DNA from 4 places in the Raoultella sp. genome. Region 2 is predicted to be linked to each of the others. Evidence: predicted binding sites of a transcription regulator. Region 2 holds the regulator's gene; each other region holds the start of a gene.
What was found. Region 2 encodes Fur, which represses iron uptake genes when iron is present. Its sites were predicted from a motif close to ATAATAATGAGAACNACTATCAA; they were not measured.

Region 1 (4,215 bases), on a different contig from region 2:
GTCAGCGCCAGCGCCAGATCGGCTCGCTGACACTGCGGTGCGCCGGCGGCCAGGCGGCTGAACAGGCCGGCATCCAGATCCAGCTTCAGGCGCCAGATATCGGTACTGGTCGCCCGCCCCGTTAGCGGCGCGGCAGAGAGCGACGCCGGTGACGGCAGCGCTTTGCGCTGTTCGATCCAGAACGCTTTATCGCGCTGCCAGGCCTCGCTGCCGGAGTAGCGCTGGTACTCTTCAACAACCTCAGAGAAAGGGGTAAACGGTGACGCTGGCGTCGGCTCTCCACGTTGCCAGGCGCGATAAATCTCCGTTATCTGGCGGGTAATGGCTGGGAAACTGAAGCCATCGACCAGCAAATGGTGATAACGCTGATACCAGTACCAGCAGTCATCCGCCACCCGCAGCAACTGGTGACAAACCAGCGGATTGTCGCCGTCCACGCGTAAATTCTGCCCGAGATCGGCCTGCATTAACGCCAGCGCGGCGTCGTGCGGATCGCGTGCCTCGCGCAGGTCGCCATAGCCTGGTTCCGCGAAGAGACGATGCTCATCGACCCATTGCCAGGCTTCGCCGTTATCTTCGCAAAAACGCAGGCTGAGGGTATCGGCCTGCGTCAGACCGGTGACGATCGCCCGTCCCAGCAACGCCGGGTTAAGGTTGCCGCGCAACTCGACATAGTGGGCAACACTCCATGCGCCGGACAGCGTAGAGAGGCGTTCCGCCATCCAGATCCCAGGCTGCGCCGCGACCAGCGGTAAACGAGTGCTCATGTCCGGCTCCTTGAGGTTGCATGATGCGCGGGGGTAAGGGTTGACCAGTTCGCCGCCAACCAGCGATTGCACGCCTCCAGGGACTGCGGCGGACATTCCACCCCCCAGCCCTGCGGCAGCGCGCAGTGGTGCGGCCACAGGCTGTATTGCTGCTGCTCGTTGCGCAAAATGTAAAACTGCCCTTGCGGATTATCGAAGGGGTTGCTGAATTGCATACCAAACTCCTGTCTTTACTCGCCACCCTCCTGACGGCTTTCGCCCAGGCTGCCGCCTTGGGGTAGCCGGAAGGATGTTGAATCTGAAGCGCACGTTGTTATTGCGTACGGCTCAACGGCTGCCATAGCTGGATGAGCCCGGCCGTCAGCCCACCGCGCCAGCAAAGCGCATCGTGTCCGCCGTCAACCTGACGCCAAAAAATCGTCTGCTGTGTCTGCTGTAGCTGCGATAAAAGCGCCTGATTGGCGCGAAAAATGAGCGGCTCACGCTCTCCGGCTTCCAGCCAGATTCGCAGCCCGTGCGGGCGGATCGCCCCCTGACTCAGGCGTTCGATCAACAGGCCGGTTTGCGCGCCGCCGCGATGCGGCCACCAGTAGGAGCCTGACTGACTCAGGACACAGCCGAAGCGCTGCGGCCAGTACAGCGCGGCAAACATCGCCGCCAGGCCGCCAAAGCTCTGCCCGGCGACCACGGTGCGATCGGCGCGGTCGCTAAAAGGCGCGATTTGCTGCACCAGAGGCAAGAGCTCTTCCTGCACCGCCAGCCAGAAATCAGCGTTACAGGGCAGTTCCCGGCTTCGCTGTTCGTTATCGATGACATCAATCAGCAGATACACTGCAGGCGGCAGTTTTGCCTCGCGCGTCAGTCCGGCCAACGCGGACCACACCGGCATACTCTCGGCCCAGAACTGACCATCAAGCAGCAGCGCCAGGGGACGCGCTGCGCCGTCTGCCTCACCGGTGGTGTAAATCCATATCCTTCGCGTGTTACCCAGCCGGGCGCTGTGCCATTCAATGCGCACTGGCGGTTGATAAGGTTGATTGCGTAGCGACCAGCCGGGCTGTTCCGGCGCCAGCGGCAGCTCCAGCGCCGAAACGGCGTGGCCGCGCCCGCCTTTCCAGCTTTGTGGGTTTCGCGGATCGGCCTGCGCACGCGGCAGCAGCCTGCGCCAGCCTTCACGCAGCAGCGTACGATCCGGGTTGCCGCCGGCGAAAATCTCAGGGGCAAAATCGTCATCGCGTTCGGAGGGAATAAAACAGTAGCTGCCGCGCCAGGCGGGCGACAGCGTGGTTTGCCATTGCCAGGCATCAGTGCCGGACACACGCTTCAGGGTTTGCGGTACGGCGTTTTGGTGATGATCGGTGACGCCGGTGATGTAAATCCACACCCGCTTCGTCAACGAGGTCTCTTCGCTGCCCGCCGGATCCCGCCACCAGAAGGTCACCTGACAGCCATCGCCAACGGCCTCAACTTGAGGACCGGGGATCCCCTGCCACCAGTCATCACTTCCTGTCATTAACATTCCGTTATTAACCCTATGTTTACCGTGATTTTTCTCAATAAACGTAATTTTTATTGATAATATTATTGATAACCATTTTCATTTGCAATAGCGTATTACCGCACCTTAGGAAGAGCCACTTCTAATTACACCTGTCAGAGAGGGCCAATTGGTCAGCGATGGAATGCCTTCGTCCTCTACTGGCAACATTTCTGCCGCCGCCCCTCTCGGTGGGAAGGGGTTTCAGGGGCATGCGGCAAAGGAAAGCAGGACGTAAAATGAATAACAAGATCAAATCATTGGCCTTGCTGGTCAATCTGGGGATTTATGGGGTTGCCTTCCCGCTATGCGCGGAAGAGACCTCCGGCAGTCAAAAAGCGGCCGCTGAAGAGACGATGGTCGTCACCGCCGCCGAACAAAACCTTCAGGCGCCAGGCGTATCGACGATCACCGCCGAGGAAATTCGTAAACGCCCGCCCGCTCGCGATGTCTCCGAAATTATCCGCACCATGCCGGGCGTTAACCTGACCGGCAACTCCACCAGCGGCCAGCGCGGCAACAACCGTCAGATTGATATCCGCGGCATGGGCCCGGAAAATACCCTGATCCTGATTGATGGTAAACCGGTCACCAGCCGTAACTCCATCCGCCTGGGCTGGCGCGGCGAGCGCGATACCCGCGGCGATACCAACTGGGTTCCACCGGAGCTGATTGAGCGCATTGAAGTCATTCGCGGACCGGCGGCGGTACGTTACGGCAACGGTGCCGCGGGCGGCGTGGTCAATATCATCACCAAAAAAGGTGATAACCAATGGCACGGTTCATGGAACACCTACATGAACGCCCCGGAGCACAAAGATGAAGGCGCCACCAAACGCACCAACTTCAGCCTGAATGGCCCGCTGGGCGGCGACTTCAGCTTCCGCCTGTTAGGTAATCTCGATAAAACGCAGGCCGACGCCTGGGATATCAACCAGGGACACCAGTCACAACGTACCGGTATTTACGCCGATACGTTACCCGCCGGCCGCGAAGGGGTGGAGAACAAGAATATCAACGGCGTCGTGCGCTGGGACTTTGCGCCAATGAACTCGCTGGAGTTTGAAGCGGGCTACAGCCGCCAGGGCAACCTGTACGCCGGAGATACGCAGAACACCAACAACGACAACAGCGGCAACGGCCTGGTGAAGAAAAACTACGGTAAAGAGACCAACCGTCTCTACCGTCAGACCTATTCAGTCACCTGGAACGGCGGCTGGGATAACGGCATTACCACTAGCAACTGGGCGCAGTACGAACATACCCGTAATTCACGTCTCGGCGAGGGGCTGGCTGGCGGTCTGGAAGGCCTGTTTAACAGCGATAAGTTTAGCGATATCGACCTGTCCGACGTGATGCTGCACAGTGAAATCAGCGTCCCGTTCGACCTGTGGGTGAATCAGAACCTGACCCTGGGCACCGAGTGGAACCAGCAGCGGATGAAGGACATGTCGTCTAACGGCCAGGCTTTACAGGGCGGTCCGATTGCAGGCATGGGCAATGACCGTAGCCCATATTCACAGGCGGAGATCTTCTCGCTATTTGCCGAAGATAACGTTGAGCTAACCGACTCCACTATGTTGACCCCAGCGCTGCGTTTCGACCACCACAGCATTGTCGGCAATAACTGGAGCCCGTCGCTGAACCTGTCACAAGGGCTGGGCGACGACTTTACCCTGAAGATGGGGATTGGCCGCGCCTATAAAGCACCGAGCCTGTATCAGACCAACCCGAACTATCTCCTGTACAGTAAAGGCCAGGGCTGCTACGCCAGCGCAGATAATGTCGGTTGCTACATGCTAGGTAACGATGACCTGAAGGCAGAAACCAGCATTAATAAGGAGATTGGCCTTGAGTTTAAACGCGACGGCTGGCTGGCGGGAGTCACCTGGTTCCGTAACGACTATCGCA
Region 2 (4,215 bases):
TGCTCGCCCAGTTCCCGCAGGCGCGGGCGCACGTCATCGCCGGTGCCGGCCACTGGGTACATGCGGAGAAACCGGAAGCCGTCCTGCGCGCTATTCGTCGCTATCTAACCGCTTTGCAGGCTTAACTGACTAAAAACTGCCCGACCGCGCTGCAGAATGCCCGCGGTCGTTGGCGCAGCGGTTCGCCTGATGTATTATGGCGCGCTATCTGTGTCGGCTATAGCCCGGCAACTTGTTTCCCCGAAGTCACTCTGAATCATGGCAAAAGAACAAACGGACCGTACGACATTAGATTTGTTCGCAACCGAGCGTCGCCCGGGTAGACCAAAGACCAATCCGCTTTCGCGCGATGAACAACTGCGCATAAATAAACGCAATCAGCTCAAACGCGATAAAGTTCGCGGCCTGAAGCGTGTGGAGTTAAAGCTCAACGCTGAAGCGGTTGATGCGCTCAACGAACTGGCGGAAGCTCGCAATATGAACCGCAGCGATTTGATCGAAGAGATGCTAATGAACCAGCTGGCAACCCTGCGCGGTTGGGACAAAGCCTGAAAATCCTTAAAAAAAAGACTTTCATGTAGCAGAGTGTGCAGTCGGGCGTGATTGCTGTTTCCGCGCCCTCCCCTGTTCTGCTATGATTGCCTTTATCTGCGGGCATTACGCCACTACCACATCATTAAGTTTCAAGAGGTTATTTTACTCATGGCAATCATCGGCATCTTTTTTGGCAGCGACACGGGCAACACCGAGAATATTGCAAAAATGATTCAGAAGCAGCTTGGTAAAGATGTTGCTGATGTTCACGACATTGCCAAGAGCAGTAAAGAAGATCTGCAAGCCTACGATATCCTGCTGCTCGGCATTCCGACCTGGTACTACGGTGAAGCTCAGTGCGACTGGGATGATTTTTTCCCGACGCTGGAAGAGGTCGACTTTAACGGTAAACTGGTTGCGCTGTTTGGCTGCGGCGATCAGGAAGACTACGCGGAATACTTCTGTGACGCGCTGGGCACCATCCGCGATATCATTGAGCCGCACGGCGCCACCATCGTTGGCCACTGGCCAACTGCGGGCTATCATTTTGAAGCCTCTAAAGGCCTGGCGGATGACGATCATTTTGTCGGTCTGGCTATCGATGAAGACCGCCAGCCGGAACTGACCAACGAACGCGTGGATAAATGGGTTAAGCAGGTCGCTGAAGAACTGCACCTCGAAGAGATCAAAAACGCCTGATGCCGGATGATTGTGTGGCGTTATCATAAATTTTCGCCGCATTAATAGATAGAAGCAATCAAACAAATAGCTACAAGTTTTTAACTTTTAATCACATATCTGTACAATGTCCTCTGATTTAACGAGGTCAGGTGACGCAGTTTGTAGCTGGTGCCTCGTTTTTGACAGCATACAAGGCCCGATACTTGCAGTTTTCATTTGACGATGGCAGTTCTATAATGAGACGCATTGCATCGGGTGATTCTCTGTATTACTTCCGCTGATGGAAGTAGATCGTTTAGCAACAGGACAGATTCCGCATGACTGACAACAATACCGCATTAAAGAAGGCTGGCCTGAAAGTCACACTTCCACGATTAAAAATCCTGGAAGTCCTGCAGGAACCGGATAACCATCACGTCAGTGCGGAAGATTTATACAAGCGCCTGATCGACATGGGTGAAGAGATTGGTCTCGCTACTGTTTATCGCGTGCTGAACCAGTTCGACGATGCTGGCATTGTGACTCGCCACAACTTCGAAGGCGGTAAATCTGTTTTCGAACTGACCCAGCAGCATCATCACGATCACCTTATTTGCCTCGATTGTGGCAAAGTGATCGAATTCAGCGATGAGTCTATCGAAGCGCGTCAGCGTGAAATCGCCCACCGTCATGGCATCCGCCTGACCAACCACAGCCTGTACCTTTACGGTCACTGTGCGGAAGGCGACTGCCGTGAAGATGAACATGCACACGACGCGCAGGAAAAGTAATTTTCCTGCCGCGTTAAGCGCAAAAAGCCAACCTGACAGTTGGCTTTTTTTATGCGTGGAATCTGCCGCTCGACCTTCCCTCCCGGGCGATGTTGCTTTACTGTGAAATTCCTTTCCGTCTTACCCGAGAATCGACATGGAACTTCGTCAGCTACGTTACTTCGTCCGGATTGTGGAAACCGGCAGCATGGGCAGCGCTGCGCTCGATCTCAATATTGGCGTCTCGGCGCTCAGCCAGCAAATGACACGCCTGGAAAATGAACTCTCCATTCGCCTGCTGCAGCGCACCTCACGCGGCGTCACTCCCACCAATGCTGGCCTGGCCTTTTACTCTCAGGCGCAGCTGGCGCTACGCCATGCTGATGATGCGATCCTTGCTGCCCGGGAAGCTCGCCTGTCCGGGCACGTCAGCGTCGGCATGGCTCCCAGCACCGCATCAATACTGGGGATGCCTTTTATTAATGCGATGCGGGAAAGCTATGCTGATGTGCGCCTGCACGTCGTGGAAAGTCTCTCCGGCAATCTGGAACGAATGATCAACACCCGCCAAATTGATTTAGCCGTCGTTTTCCAGAAAGAGAAAATCCTGCGCTGGAGCGCCAGACCCATCCTCGAAGAACGGCTATTTTTGATTGGAACCTACGCCGTACTGACCGAGATTGCTGACGACACCATTTCCCCCTCGCAGCTGGCGAATATTCCCCTGATTATGCCCAGTCAGGGTCACGGCCTGCGCGGCAGGCTAGAGGCTATCAGCCAGGAACATGCCCTGAAGCTGGACATTGCCGCCGAAATTGATGGTCTGACCCTACTGATGCGCGCCGTGCGCAGCGGTCTTGGAGCGACACTGCAGCCCGGGGCTGCAATTTCCCACCTTGATAAAGAGGCATTAAGAGTGATCGGCGTCCATAACCCGATACTCAGTCGCCCCAACTTTTTAGTGAGCCTGTCTGACGATGAGCTCACTCCGGCAGGCCTCGCCGCCCGCGTGGTGCTCAGCAAAGTCATGCGCCAGCTGGTGGAAACTGGCCACTGGCCTGGGGCCACTCTTTACGCCAACTAAAGAGGTCTTTAGCCGAGCAGCATAGCGCCCACACAACTCCTGCGTATACATTTCAATTACAGATTTAACAATTGGTTAAAGAGTAATGGAGTCTACGATGGTTGATGTACTGGTGATTGGCGGAGGCAATGCCGCGTTATGTGCCGCCTTAACCGCCCGCGAAGCAGGAGCGTCGGTGCTGTTGCTTGAGGCTGCCCCACGCGAATGGCGCGGGGGAAATTCCCAGCATACCCGCAATTTACGCTGCATGCACGATGCGCCGCAGGATGTGCTGGTGGACAGCTATACCGAAGAGGAATTCTGGCAGGATCTCTGGCGAGTCACCGAAGGCAATACCAATGAAGCGCTGGCGCGTCTGGTGATCCGCACCTCGTCGCAATGTCGCGACTGGATGCGCCAGCACGGCGTTAACTTTCAGCCTCCCCTCTCCGGGGCACTGCACGTGGCGCGGACCAATGCGTTCTTCATGGGTGGCGGCAAAGCCCTGGTGAATGCCTACTACCGGAGCGCGGAAAAGCTGGGCGTACAAATTCGTTACAATACGCCGGTGCAGGCGCTTGAGCTACGCAACGGCACGTTTGTCGCAGCCATCGCGGGAGAGGAGCGCATTGCCGCCAAATCCTGCGTACTTGCTGCCGGTGGTTTCGAATCCAACCGCCAATGGCTCCGTGAAGCCTGGGGGGAAAACGCGCGCGGCGAGTGGCCTGCCGATAACTTTCTCATTCGCGGCACCCGCTTTAATCAGGGGGTACTGCTCAAATTTATGATCGATGCTGGTGCAGATATTATCGGCGATCCCTCTCAGTCGCACTGCGTGGCGATTGATGCCAGAGCACCGCTGTATGACGGTGGCATCTGTACCCGCGTGGACTGTGTCTCGTTAGGGGTGGTGGTTAACCGTGACGCGGATCGCTTTTATGATGAAGGCGAAGATTTCTGGCCGAAGCGTTACGCCATCTGGGGACGTCTTGTTGCCCACCAGCCGGGGCAAATTGGTTATTCCATTATCGACAGTAAAGCGATCGGCCACTTTATGCCGCCGGTTTTCCCTGGCGCGCAGGCTAATACGCTGGAAGAACTGGCCCGCCAGCTAGGCCTGGATGCTATGCGCTTTACCCACACGGTGAATCAATACAATCAGGCCTGCCAGCCGGGACAATTCGATCA
Region 3 (4,215 bases), on a different contig from region 2:
CCACGACCCGGAAACAGAAGCCGCGAAGTTTGTTGATGCCGATAAAGGCGTCGCCGATACCAAAGCCGCACTGGATGGCGCGCGTTATATCCTGATGGAGCGTTTTGCTGAAGACGCCGCGCTGCTGGCGAAGGTGCGCGACTACCTGTGGAAGAATGCGCACCTGGTTGCCACGGTGGTGAGCGGGAAAGAAGAGGAAGGGGCAAAATTCCGCGACTACTTCGATCACCATGAACCTGTCGCTACCGTCCCTTCGCATCGCGCACTCGCCATGTTCCGCGGCCGTAACGAAGGCATCCTGCAGTTGGCCCTGAATGCCGACCCGCAGTTTGACGAGCCGCCGAAAGAGAGCCACTGCGAACAGATTATTAGCGACCATCTCGGTTTACGGCTGAACAACGCCGCCGCCGACAGCTGGCGCAAAGGGGTTGTCAGCTGGACGTGGCGCATTAAGGTGCTGATGCATCTGGAAACCGAGCTGATGGGCACCGTGCGCGAACGCGCCGAAGATGAAGCCATCAACGTGTTTGCCCGTAACCTGCACGATTTGCTGATGGCCGCCCCCGCCGGATTGCGCGCCACCATGGGCCTCGATCCGGGTCTGCGCACCGGTGTAAAAGTCGCCGTGGTAGATGGCACCGGTAAACTGGTCGCCACGGACACCATCTATCCACACACCGGACAGGCCGCCAAAGCGGCGATAGTCGTCGCCGCACTGTGTGAAAAGCACAACGTTGAGCTGGTCGCTATCGGGAACGGCACCGCCTCCCGTGAAACCGAGCGCTTCTTCCTCGATGTCCAGCAACAGTTTCCGAAAGTCACCGCGCAGAAAGTGATCGTCAGCGAAGCCGGGGCTTCCGTCTATTCGGCTTCCGAACTGGCAGCTCTGGAGTTCCCGGACCTCGATGTTTCTCTGCGCGGCGCCGTGTCAATCGCCCGCCGTCTGCAGGATCCGCTGGCCGAACTGGTTAAAATCGATCCGAAATCCATCGGTGTGGGCCAGTACCAGCACGACGTCAGCCAGTCACAGCTGGCACGTAAGCTGGATGCGGTGGTCGAAGACTGTGTTAACGCCGTCGGCGTGGATCTGAACACCGCTTCCGTGCCGCTGCTCACCCGCGTGGCGGGCCTGACGCGGATGATGGCGCAGAATATCGTCGCCTGGCGTGATGAAAACGGCCAGTTCCAGAACCGTCAGCAACTGCTGAAAGTCAGCCGCCTCGGTCCCAAAGCCTTCGAGCAGTGCGCCGGGTTCCTGCGTATTAACCACGGCGACAACCCGCTGGATGCCTCCACCGTTCACCCGGAAGCCTACCCGATCGTTGAGCGTATTCTGGCCGCGACCCGGCAGGCGTTAAACGATCTGATGGGCAACAGCAGCGAATTACGCAGTCTGAAAGCGGCCGACTTCACCGATGAGAAATTCGGTGTGCCAACCGTCACCGACATTATCAAAGAGCTGGAAAAGCCCGGTCGCGACCCGCGTCCGGAATTTAAAACCGCGAAGTTCGCCGATGGCGTGGAAACCATGAACGACCTGCTGCCAGGCATGGTCCTTGAAGGTGCGGTCACCAACGTCACTAATTTTGGCGCCTTTGTCGACATCGGCGTTCACCAGGATGGCCTGGTGCATATTTCGTCGCTGTCGAATAAATTCGTCGACGATCCGCATACCGTAGTCAAAGCTGGCGACATCGTGCAGGTTAAAGTGATGGAGGTCGACCTACAGCGTAAACGTATCGCGCTGACCATGCGTCTGGACGAGCAGCCGGGCGAGAGTAACGCCCGACGCGGCGGCGGTAACGATCGTGCGCAGGGCAATCGCCCGGCGGCAAAGGCGGCAAAACCGCGCGGCCGTGAAGTGCAGTCAGGTGGCAACAGCGCCATGATGGACGCGCTGGCTGCAGCCATGGGTAAAAAACGCTAATCCTTCCCGGCCCCTCATTGCAGGGGCCGTTTTTCCGCCCTGTTCTCTGACCCAATATCGGTATACTGCGCAACTTGATTCACGACGGCGAATAAAGGCGAGTAAATAAGTTATCTATTAAAGTTTCATTTTGTTAACCAATGAAACCTTAATTGAACATTCAATGACAAAATAAATATTACCGTTATTTATCGCTACAGTGCAGACCTTGCGCCATATCAAAAAAGCAGCATATTTCCGGCAAATGTCAATTATTAAACCCTTTATGTATTGATGATAAAAACTATTATCATTATCATCATTTTCAGTAGGTCTTTATTTTTCTCCGTTGGCTATGCCCCAGGTGCTGTGCGATGACCGCACACGGTAAACTCTCGTTCAGTTAGCGATTACAGGTAGGCCTTATGCAATTCACTCCTGATAGTGCGTGGAAAATCACGGGTTTCTCTCGCGATATTAGTCCGGCTTATCGTCAGAAACTGTTATCCCTTGGAATGCTGCCAGGATCCTCTTTTAATGTGGTCCGCGTCGCACCACTTGGCGATCCGGTGCATATCGAAACCCGGCGCGTAAACCTGGTATTACGCAAAAAAGATCTCGATTTAATAGAACTGGAAGCGGTTGCACGATAACACCTGGTCCGGTACTCAGAGTCTGAAATATGAAAAAGCTAACTCTTGGTTTAATTGGTAATCCGAACTCCGGCAAGACAACATTATTTAATCAGCTTACCGGTGCTCGTCAGCGCGTCGGCAACTGGGCCGGGGTCACCGTCGAGCGCAAAGAAGGGGCCTTTACCACCACTGACTACCAGGTCACCCTGGTGGACCTCCCCGGCACCTATTCGTTAACGACGATCTCTTCACAGACCTCTTTAGATGAGCAGATCGCCTGCCACTATATCCTCAGCGGCGACGCCGACATGCTGATTAACGTGGTCGACGCCTCAAATCTGGAACGCAACCTCTATCTGACGCTGCAATTACTGGAGCTGGGCATCCCCTGCATCGTTGCGTTGAATATGCTGGATATTGCCGAGAAGCAAAAAATCCGTATTGACGTTGACGCGTTGGCGGCCAGACTGGGTTGCCCGGTGATTCCGCTGGTCTCTACTCGCGGGCGCGGCATCGAAGCGTTAAAAATGGCCGTCGATCGCCGCCAGCAAAATACGTCGCTTGAACTGGTGCATTACCCGCAGCCGCTGCTGCGCGAAGCCGAAAAACTGGCTCAGGAGATGGTGCCGGAGATCCCGCAGCGTCAACGCTGTTGGCTGGGTTTGCAGATGCTGGAGGGTGATATTTACAGCCGCGAGTACGCCGGGAACGCTGCGCATAAGCTCAACGATGCCCTGGCGAATCTGAGCGCGGAAATTGACGATCCGGCACTGCATATCGCGGATGCCCGCTATCAGAGCATTGCCGCCATCTGCGATGCCGTCAGCAACACGCTCACCGCTGAGCCAAGTCGTTTCACCACCGCGATGGACAAAATCATCCTGAGCCGCGTGCTGGGGCTGCCCATCTTCTTATTTGTCATGTACCTGATGTTTCTGCTGGCGATCAACATCGGCGGCGCGTTACAACCCATCTTTGACGCCGGCTCCGTGGCTATCTTTATTCACGGTATTCAGTGGCTGGGTTATACCCTGCATTTCCCGGACTGGCTAACCGTTTTCCTTGCCCAAGGGCTGGGCGGCGGTATCAACACCGTGCTGCCGCTGGTACCGCAAATAGGCATGATGTATCTGTTCCTCTCCTTCCTTGAAGATTCCGGCTATATGGCGCGAGCGGCCTTCGTCATGGACCGCTTGATGCAGGCGCTGGGGCTACCAGGGAAATCTTTTGTTCCGCTGATTGTCGGCTTCGGCTGCAACGTGCCGTCGGTCATGGGCGCGCGCACACTGGATGCGCCGCGCGAACGTCTGATGACCATCATGATGGCGCCGTTTATGTCCTGCGGCGCGCGCCTGGCGATCTTCGCGGTTTTCGCCGCCGCGTTCTTTGGTCAGAATGGCGCGCTGGCGGTCTTCTCGCTGTATCTGCTCGGTATCGTGATGGCTATCCTGACCGGCCTGATGCTCAAACACACCATTATGCGCGGCGAAGCATCGCCGTTCGTGATGGAACTGCCGGTCTACCACGTCCCGCATATCAAAAGTCTGGTCCTCCAGACCTGGCAGAGACTGAAAGGCTTTGTGCTGCGCGCGGGTAAAGTTATCGTCATCGTCAGTATTTTCCTTAGCGCCCTGAACAGCTTCTCGCTCAACGGCAAGCTGGTGGATAACATTA
Region 4 (4,215 bases), on a different contig from region 2:
GTGGGACGGCCCCTATGGCGACTGGGGATCGCGTAAATACCTGGTCGCCAGCCTCAATCAAAGCCTGAGGCGTATGGGGCTGGAGTACGTTGATATCTTCTACCATCACCGCCCGGATCCCGAAACTCCGTTACTGGAAACCATGCGTGCGCTGGACCATCTCGTGCGCCAGGGTAAAGCGCTGTATGTCGGGCTTTCCAACTATCCACTTGAGCAGGCCGCCGAAGCGGTGCGTATTCTCAATGACCTTGGGACACCGTGTCTTATCCATCAACCCAAATATTCCATGCTCGAACGCTGGGTTGAGGATGGACTACTCGATTTTCTGCAGGTTGAAGGCGTGGGAAGCATCGCGTTTTCACCGCTGGCTGGCGGTCAACTCACCGATCGCTATTTAAACGGTATTCCGGCAGATTCCCGTGCCGCCAGCGGCAGCCGCTTCCTGCAAGCGGAGCAGTTAACCGAGGCGAAGCTCGAGAAGGTTCGTCGGCTGGACGCGCTGGCCGAGGCCCGCGGGCAAAAGCTCTCTCAGATGGCGCTGGCCTGGGTTTTACGGGCAGAGAAAGTGACTTCCGTGCTGATTGGCGCCAGCAAAACTACACAGCTTGATGATGCCGTGGGTATGCTGGCCAATCGCCATTTCAGCGCACAAGAGTGTGCGGCAATCGACGCAATCCTTGCGGCGTAAACGCAATTTCACTTTCACAAAAAGTGCTCTTATCCGCGATTTAGGAGTTCATCCAATGCTGCGGGGCTATACCGCTCCGTAATATCACGTTAACAGGCCCAATGAGCGCGACTATCATCCGGCGCTCAGGCCCCGATCGTGAAGGAGAAGAGTATGTTCAGGTCACTGATTCTGGCTGCGGTGCTTTTGCTTTCAGCGCCACTGGTCGCAAATGCCGGAGAGATCACCCTGCTGCCATCTGTAAAATTACAAATAGGCGATCGTGATAATTACGGTAACTACTGGGACGGTGGCGGCTGGCGCGACCGTGATTACTGGCGTCGTCACTATGAGTGGCGTGATAACCGCTGGCGCCATCACGATAACGGCTGGCATCGCGGCTGGGATAAACGTAAAGCCTACGAACGCGGCTATCGTGAAGGCTGGAATGATCGTGATGACCGACGCGGCGGCTGGGGACGCGGACCGGGCGGCGGTCGTGGCCACGGTCATGGCCACCATTAATCAAATCGGGGAACCAGATGGTTCCCCTTTTTCATGGCGATCGACATGATTACAGCCCGAAGATCGTGCCGACCAATAGCCAACCATTGAGCAATACCACGATGCCGACAATCACCCAACCCGCACGTCTCACCCACGGGGTATTGACCAAGTCCCCCATCAGCTGGGCATTACTGGTGAAAATCAGCAGCGGCACCAGCGCCAGAGCGATGCCAAAACTCAGCAGCACCTGACTCATCACCAGAATTCTCGTCGGGTCCAACCCCATCAGAATGACAATAAATGAAGGCAGCATCGTTACCGCACGACGAAACCACAGCGGAATATGGAAGCGAATAAAGCCCTGCATCACGACCTGGCCTGCCAGTGTTCCCACCACCGTCGATGACAAACCAGCGGCCACCAGACTCAGGCCAAAGATGGTCGCGGCCGCGTGGCTTAACAGTGGTTCCAGTGTCAAATATGCCTGATCCAGATCGGCAATCCCGGTGTGGCCGTTAAAGTGAAATGCCGCGGCGGCGGTGGCCATCATCGCCAGGTTAACAAACCCGGCAATCGTCATCGCAATCGCAACGTCCCAGCGGGTGGCGTGATAACGTTCTTTTCGCGTACCGCCGTGCAGATTCTGCGTTAACGACGAGTGTAAATAGATAACGTGCGGCATGATCGTCGCTCCGAGCACACCGGCGGCAAGGAACACGGCTTCACTGTTCGGCAAACTCGGGATGATCATCCCTTTCGCCAACGGCGCCAGCGCAGGTTGGGAGAAAATCAGTTCCGCAATGTAGGCGACGGCCACAAACAACAGTAAACCACCGATCGCTTTTTCCAGCGGCTTTTGCCCGCGACGCTGCAGCATCAGGATCAAGAAAGTGGCAATCCCGGTTAATACCGCTCCCTGTAGTAACGACACGCCAAGAATCAGCTTAAAGCCAATGGCCGCTCCAATAAATTCGGCGAGGTCGGTAGCCATGGCGATAATTTCCGCCTGCACCCAGTAAAACCACACCACCGGACGCGGATAGCGATCGCGAATCTGTTCCGCCAGGTTCTTACCCGTCGCAATACCGAGCTTTGCCGACAGCACCTGAATCAGCATCGCCATCAGGTTTGCCCATACCACCACCCACAGCAGTTGATAGCCAAAGCTGGCGCCCGCCTGAATATTGGTGGCGAAGTTGCCGGGATCGATATATCCAATGGCAGCAATGAACGCAGGCCCCATCAATGCGAGCTTCATCTTGCGCGCTGCGCGACCGCTGCTATTCTCAACGCGACTGCTAGTCATTTTCTGCCTCTGAAATATAGCCTTTGCTATGTTTCATGCTATCAAAATGCGAATGATTATCAAGTTCATTTAGAAAGATGATCACTATTGCTTTGATAGGAGGGAACGATAGCGGCTAACAACGAAAAAAGTGGCATTGATGAATTCGCATCTCGCCAGATCACAGATTAGTACAATCTAAGCAACTTTTAAAACCTTTACGCTACATAACAAAAATGTATGCTTGATCACTAATTTGGTGATTGGTCACAGTTCATTGCAATAGTGTGGATTTGATCTCGTTTTCTTTGGTCTTGTTACATAGAATGTGCACAGAAATTTAACCTGCCTCATATTTGGAGCAAATATGGACCGCGTCTTGCATTTTATCCTCGCGATCGTAGTGGTGGCTATACTGGCCCTTCTGGTCAGCCATAACCGTAACCAAATTCGCATTCGTTATGTTATTCAATTACTTGTCATTGAAGTTTTGCTGGCATGGTTCTTCCTGAACTCTGATATTGGTCTGGGTTTTGTGAAAGGCTTCTCCGAGATGTTCGAAAAACTTCTCGGCTTTGCCAATGAAGGGACAAACTTCGTTTTCGGTAATATGAATGACAAAGGCCTGGCATTCTTCTTCCTGAAGGTGCTGTGCCCTATCGTCTTCATCTCTGCGCTGATCGGTATTTTGCAGCATATTCGTATCCTGCCGGTCGTCATTCGCGCCATTGGTACCGTGCTGTCCAAAATTAACGGCATGGGTAAACTGGAGTCATTCAACGCCGTCAGTTCCCTGATTCTGGGCCAGTCAGAAAACTTTATTGCCTATAAAGATATTCTGGGCAAAATGTCGCGCAACCGGATGTACACCATGGCTGCGACCGCGATGTCGACCGTTTCCATGTCTATCGTCGGTGCGTACATGACGATGCTGCAGCCTAAATATGTCGTGGCTGCGTTGGTGCTCAACATGTTCAGTACCTTTATTGTCCTGTCGCTGATTAACCCGTACCGCGTTGAAGACAGCGAAGAAAACCTGCAGATGTCCCATCTGCATGAAGGTCAGAGCTTTTTTGAAATGCTGGGGGAATACATTCTGGCGGGCTTTAAAGTTGCCATTATCGTTGCCGCAATGCTGATCGGTTTCATCGCCTTGATCTCCGCACTGAACGCCCTGTTCGCGACCGTTACCGGCTGGTTTGGCTACAGCATCTCCTTCCAGGGGATCCTTGGCTACATCTTCTATCCGGTTGCCTGGGTGATGGGCGTACCGGCAGGTGAAGCACTGCAGGTGGGCAGTATTATGGCCACCAAACTGGTTTCGAACGAATTTGTGGCGATGATGGATCTGCAGAAAATTGCCAGCACGCTCTCTCCGCGCGCTGAAGGCATTATCTCTGTCTTCCTGGTCTCCTTCGCCAACTTCTCCTCTATCGGGATTATTGCCGGGGCGATCAAAGGCCTCAACGAAGAACAAGGTAACGTGGTTTCCCGCTTTGGACTGAAGCTGGTTTACGGTTCGACGCTGGTGAGCGTACTCTCGGCGTCTATCGCCGCGCTGGTGCTGTAAACTGACAAGATGATGAAAAAGCCGGGCTTGCCCCGGTTTTTTTACGTCCGCAGTTCACTGAGCGGCCGCGGCTTGCCGATTAAATATCCCTGCAAATAGTCGACACCTAACGCCAGCAGTTTCTCTTTTTGCTCTTCCGTCTCGACGTATTCCGCCACCACCGTCAGGTTTTTAACTTTCGCCACT

Region 1: fes (enterochelin esterase) is a predicted target of Fur. The motif match lies at 2,346-2,368, and genes of this name have one in related genera.
Region 3: feoA (ferrous iron transporter A) is a predicted target of Fur. The motif match lies at 2,204-2,226, and genes of this name have one in related genera.
Region 4: ACZAHD_RS16955 (Nramp family divalent metal transporter) is a predicted target of Fur. The motif match lies at 2,521-2,543, and genes of this name have one in related genera.

Annotation. Positions count from the first base shown of each region.
Region 1 is NZ_JBCNNS010000028.1:7,464-11,678, reverse strand. Features, by position in the region: gene entF (enterobactin non-ribosomal peptide synthetase EntF) at 1-767, opposite strand, end outside; gene ACZAHD_RS07190 (MbtH family protein) at 764-982, opposite strand; gene fes (enterochelin esterase) at 1,081-2,325, opposite strand; gene ACZAHD_RS07180 (TonB-dependent siderophore receptor) at 2,544-4,215, shown strand, end outside.
Region 2 is NZ_JBCNNS010000017.1:45,903-50,117, reverse strand. Features, by position in the region: gene ybfF (esterase) at 1-125, shown strand, start outside; gene ybfE (LexA regulated protein) at 259-552, shown strand; gene fldA (flavodoxin FldA) at 703-1,233, shown strand; gene fur (ferric iron uptake transcriptional regulator) at 1,533-1,985, shown strand; gene tcuR (tricarballylate utilization LysR family transcriptional regulator TcuR) at 2,122-3,048, shown strand; gene tcuA (FAD-dependent tricarballylate dehydrogenase TcuA) at 3,146-4,215, shown strand, end outside.
Region 3 is NZ_JBCNNS010000026.1:23,728-27,942, forward strand. Features, by position in the region: gene ACZAHD_RS06850 (Tex family protein) at 1-1,927, shown strand, start outside; gene feoA (ferrous iron transporter A) at 2,332-2,559, shown strand; gene feoB (Fe(2+) transporter permease subunit FeoB) at 2,589-4,215, shown strand, end outside.
Region 4 is NZ_JBCNNS010000106.1:5,142-9,356, reverse strand. Features, by position in the region: gene mgrA (L-glyceraldehyde 3-phosphate reductase) at 1-688, shown strand, start outside; gene ACZAHD_RS16960 (DUF2502 domain-containing protein) at 842-1,192, shown strand; gene ACZAHD_RS16955 (Nramp family divalent metal transporter) at 1,242-2,480, opposite strand; gene ACZAHD_RS16950 (NupC/NupG family nucleoside CNT transporter) at 2,827-4,029, shown strand; gene ACZAHD_RS16945 (sensor domain-containing phosphodiesterase) at 4,071-4,215, opposite strand, start outside.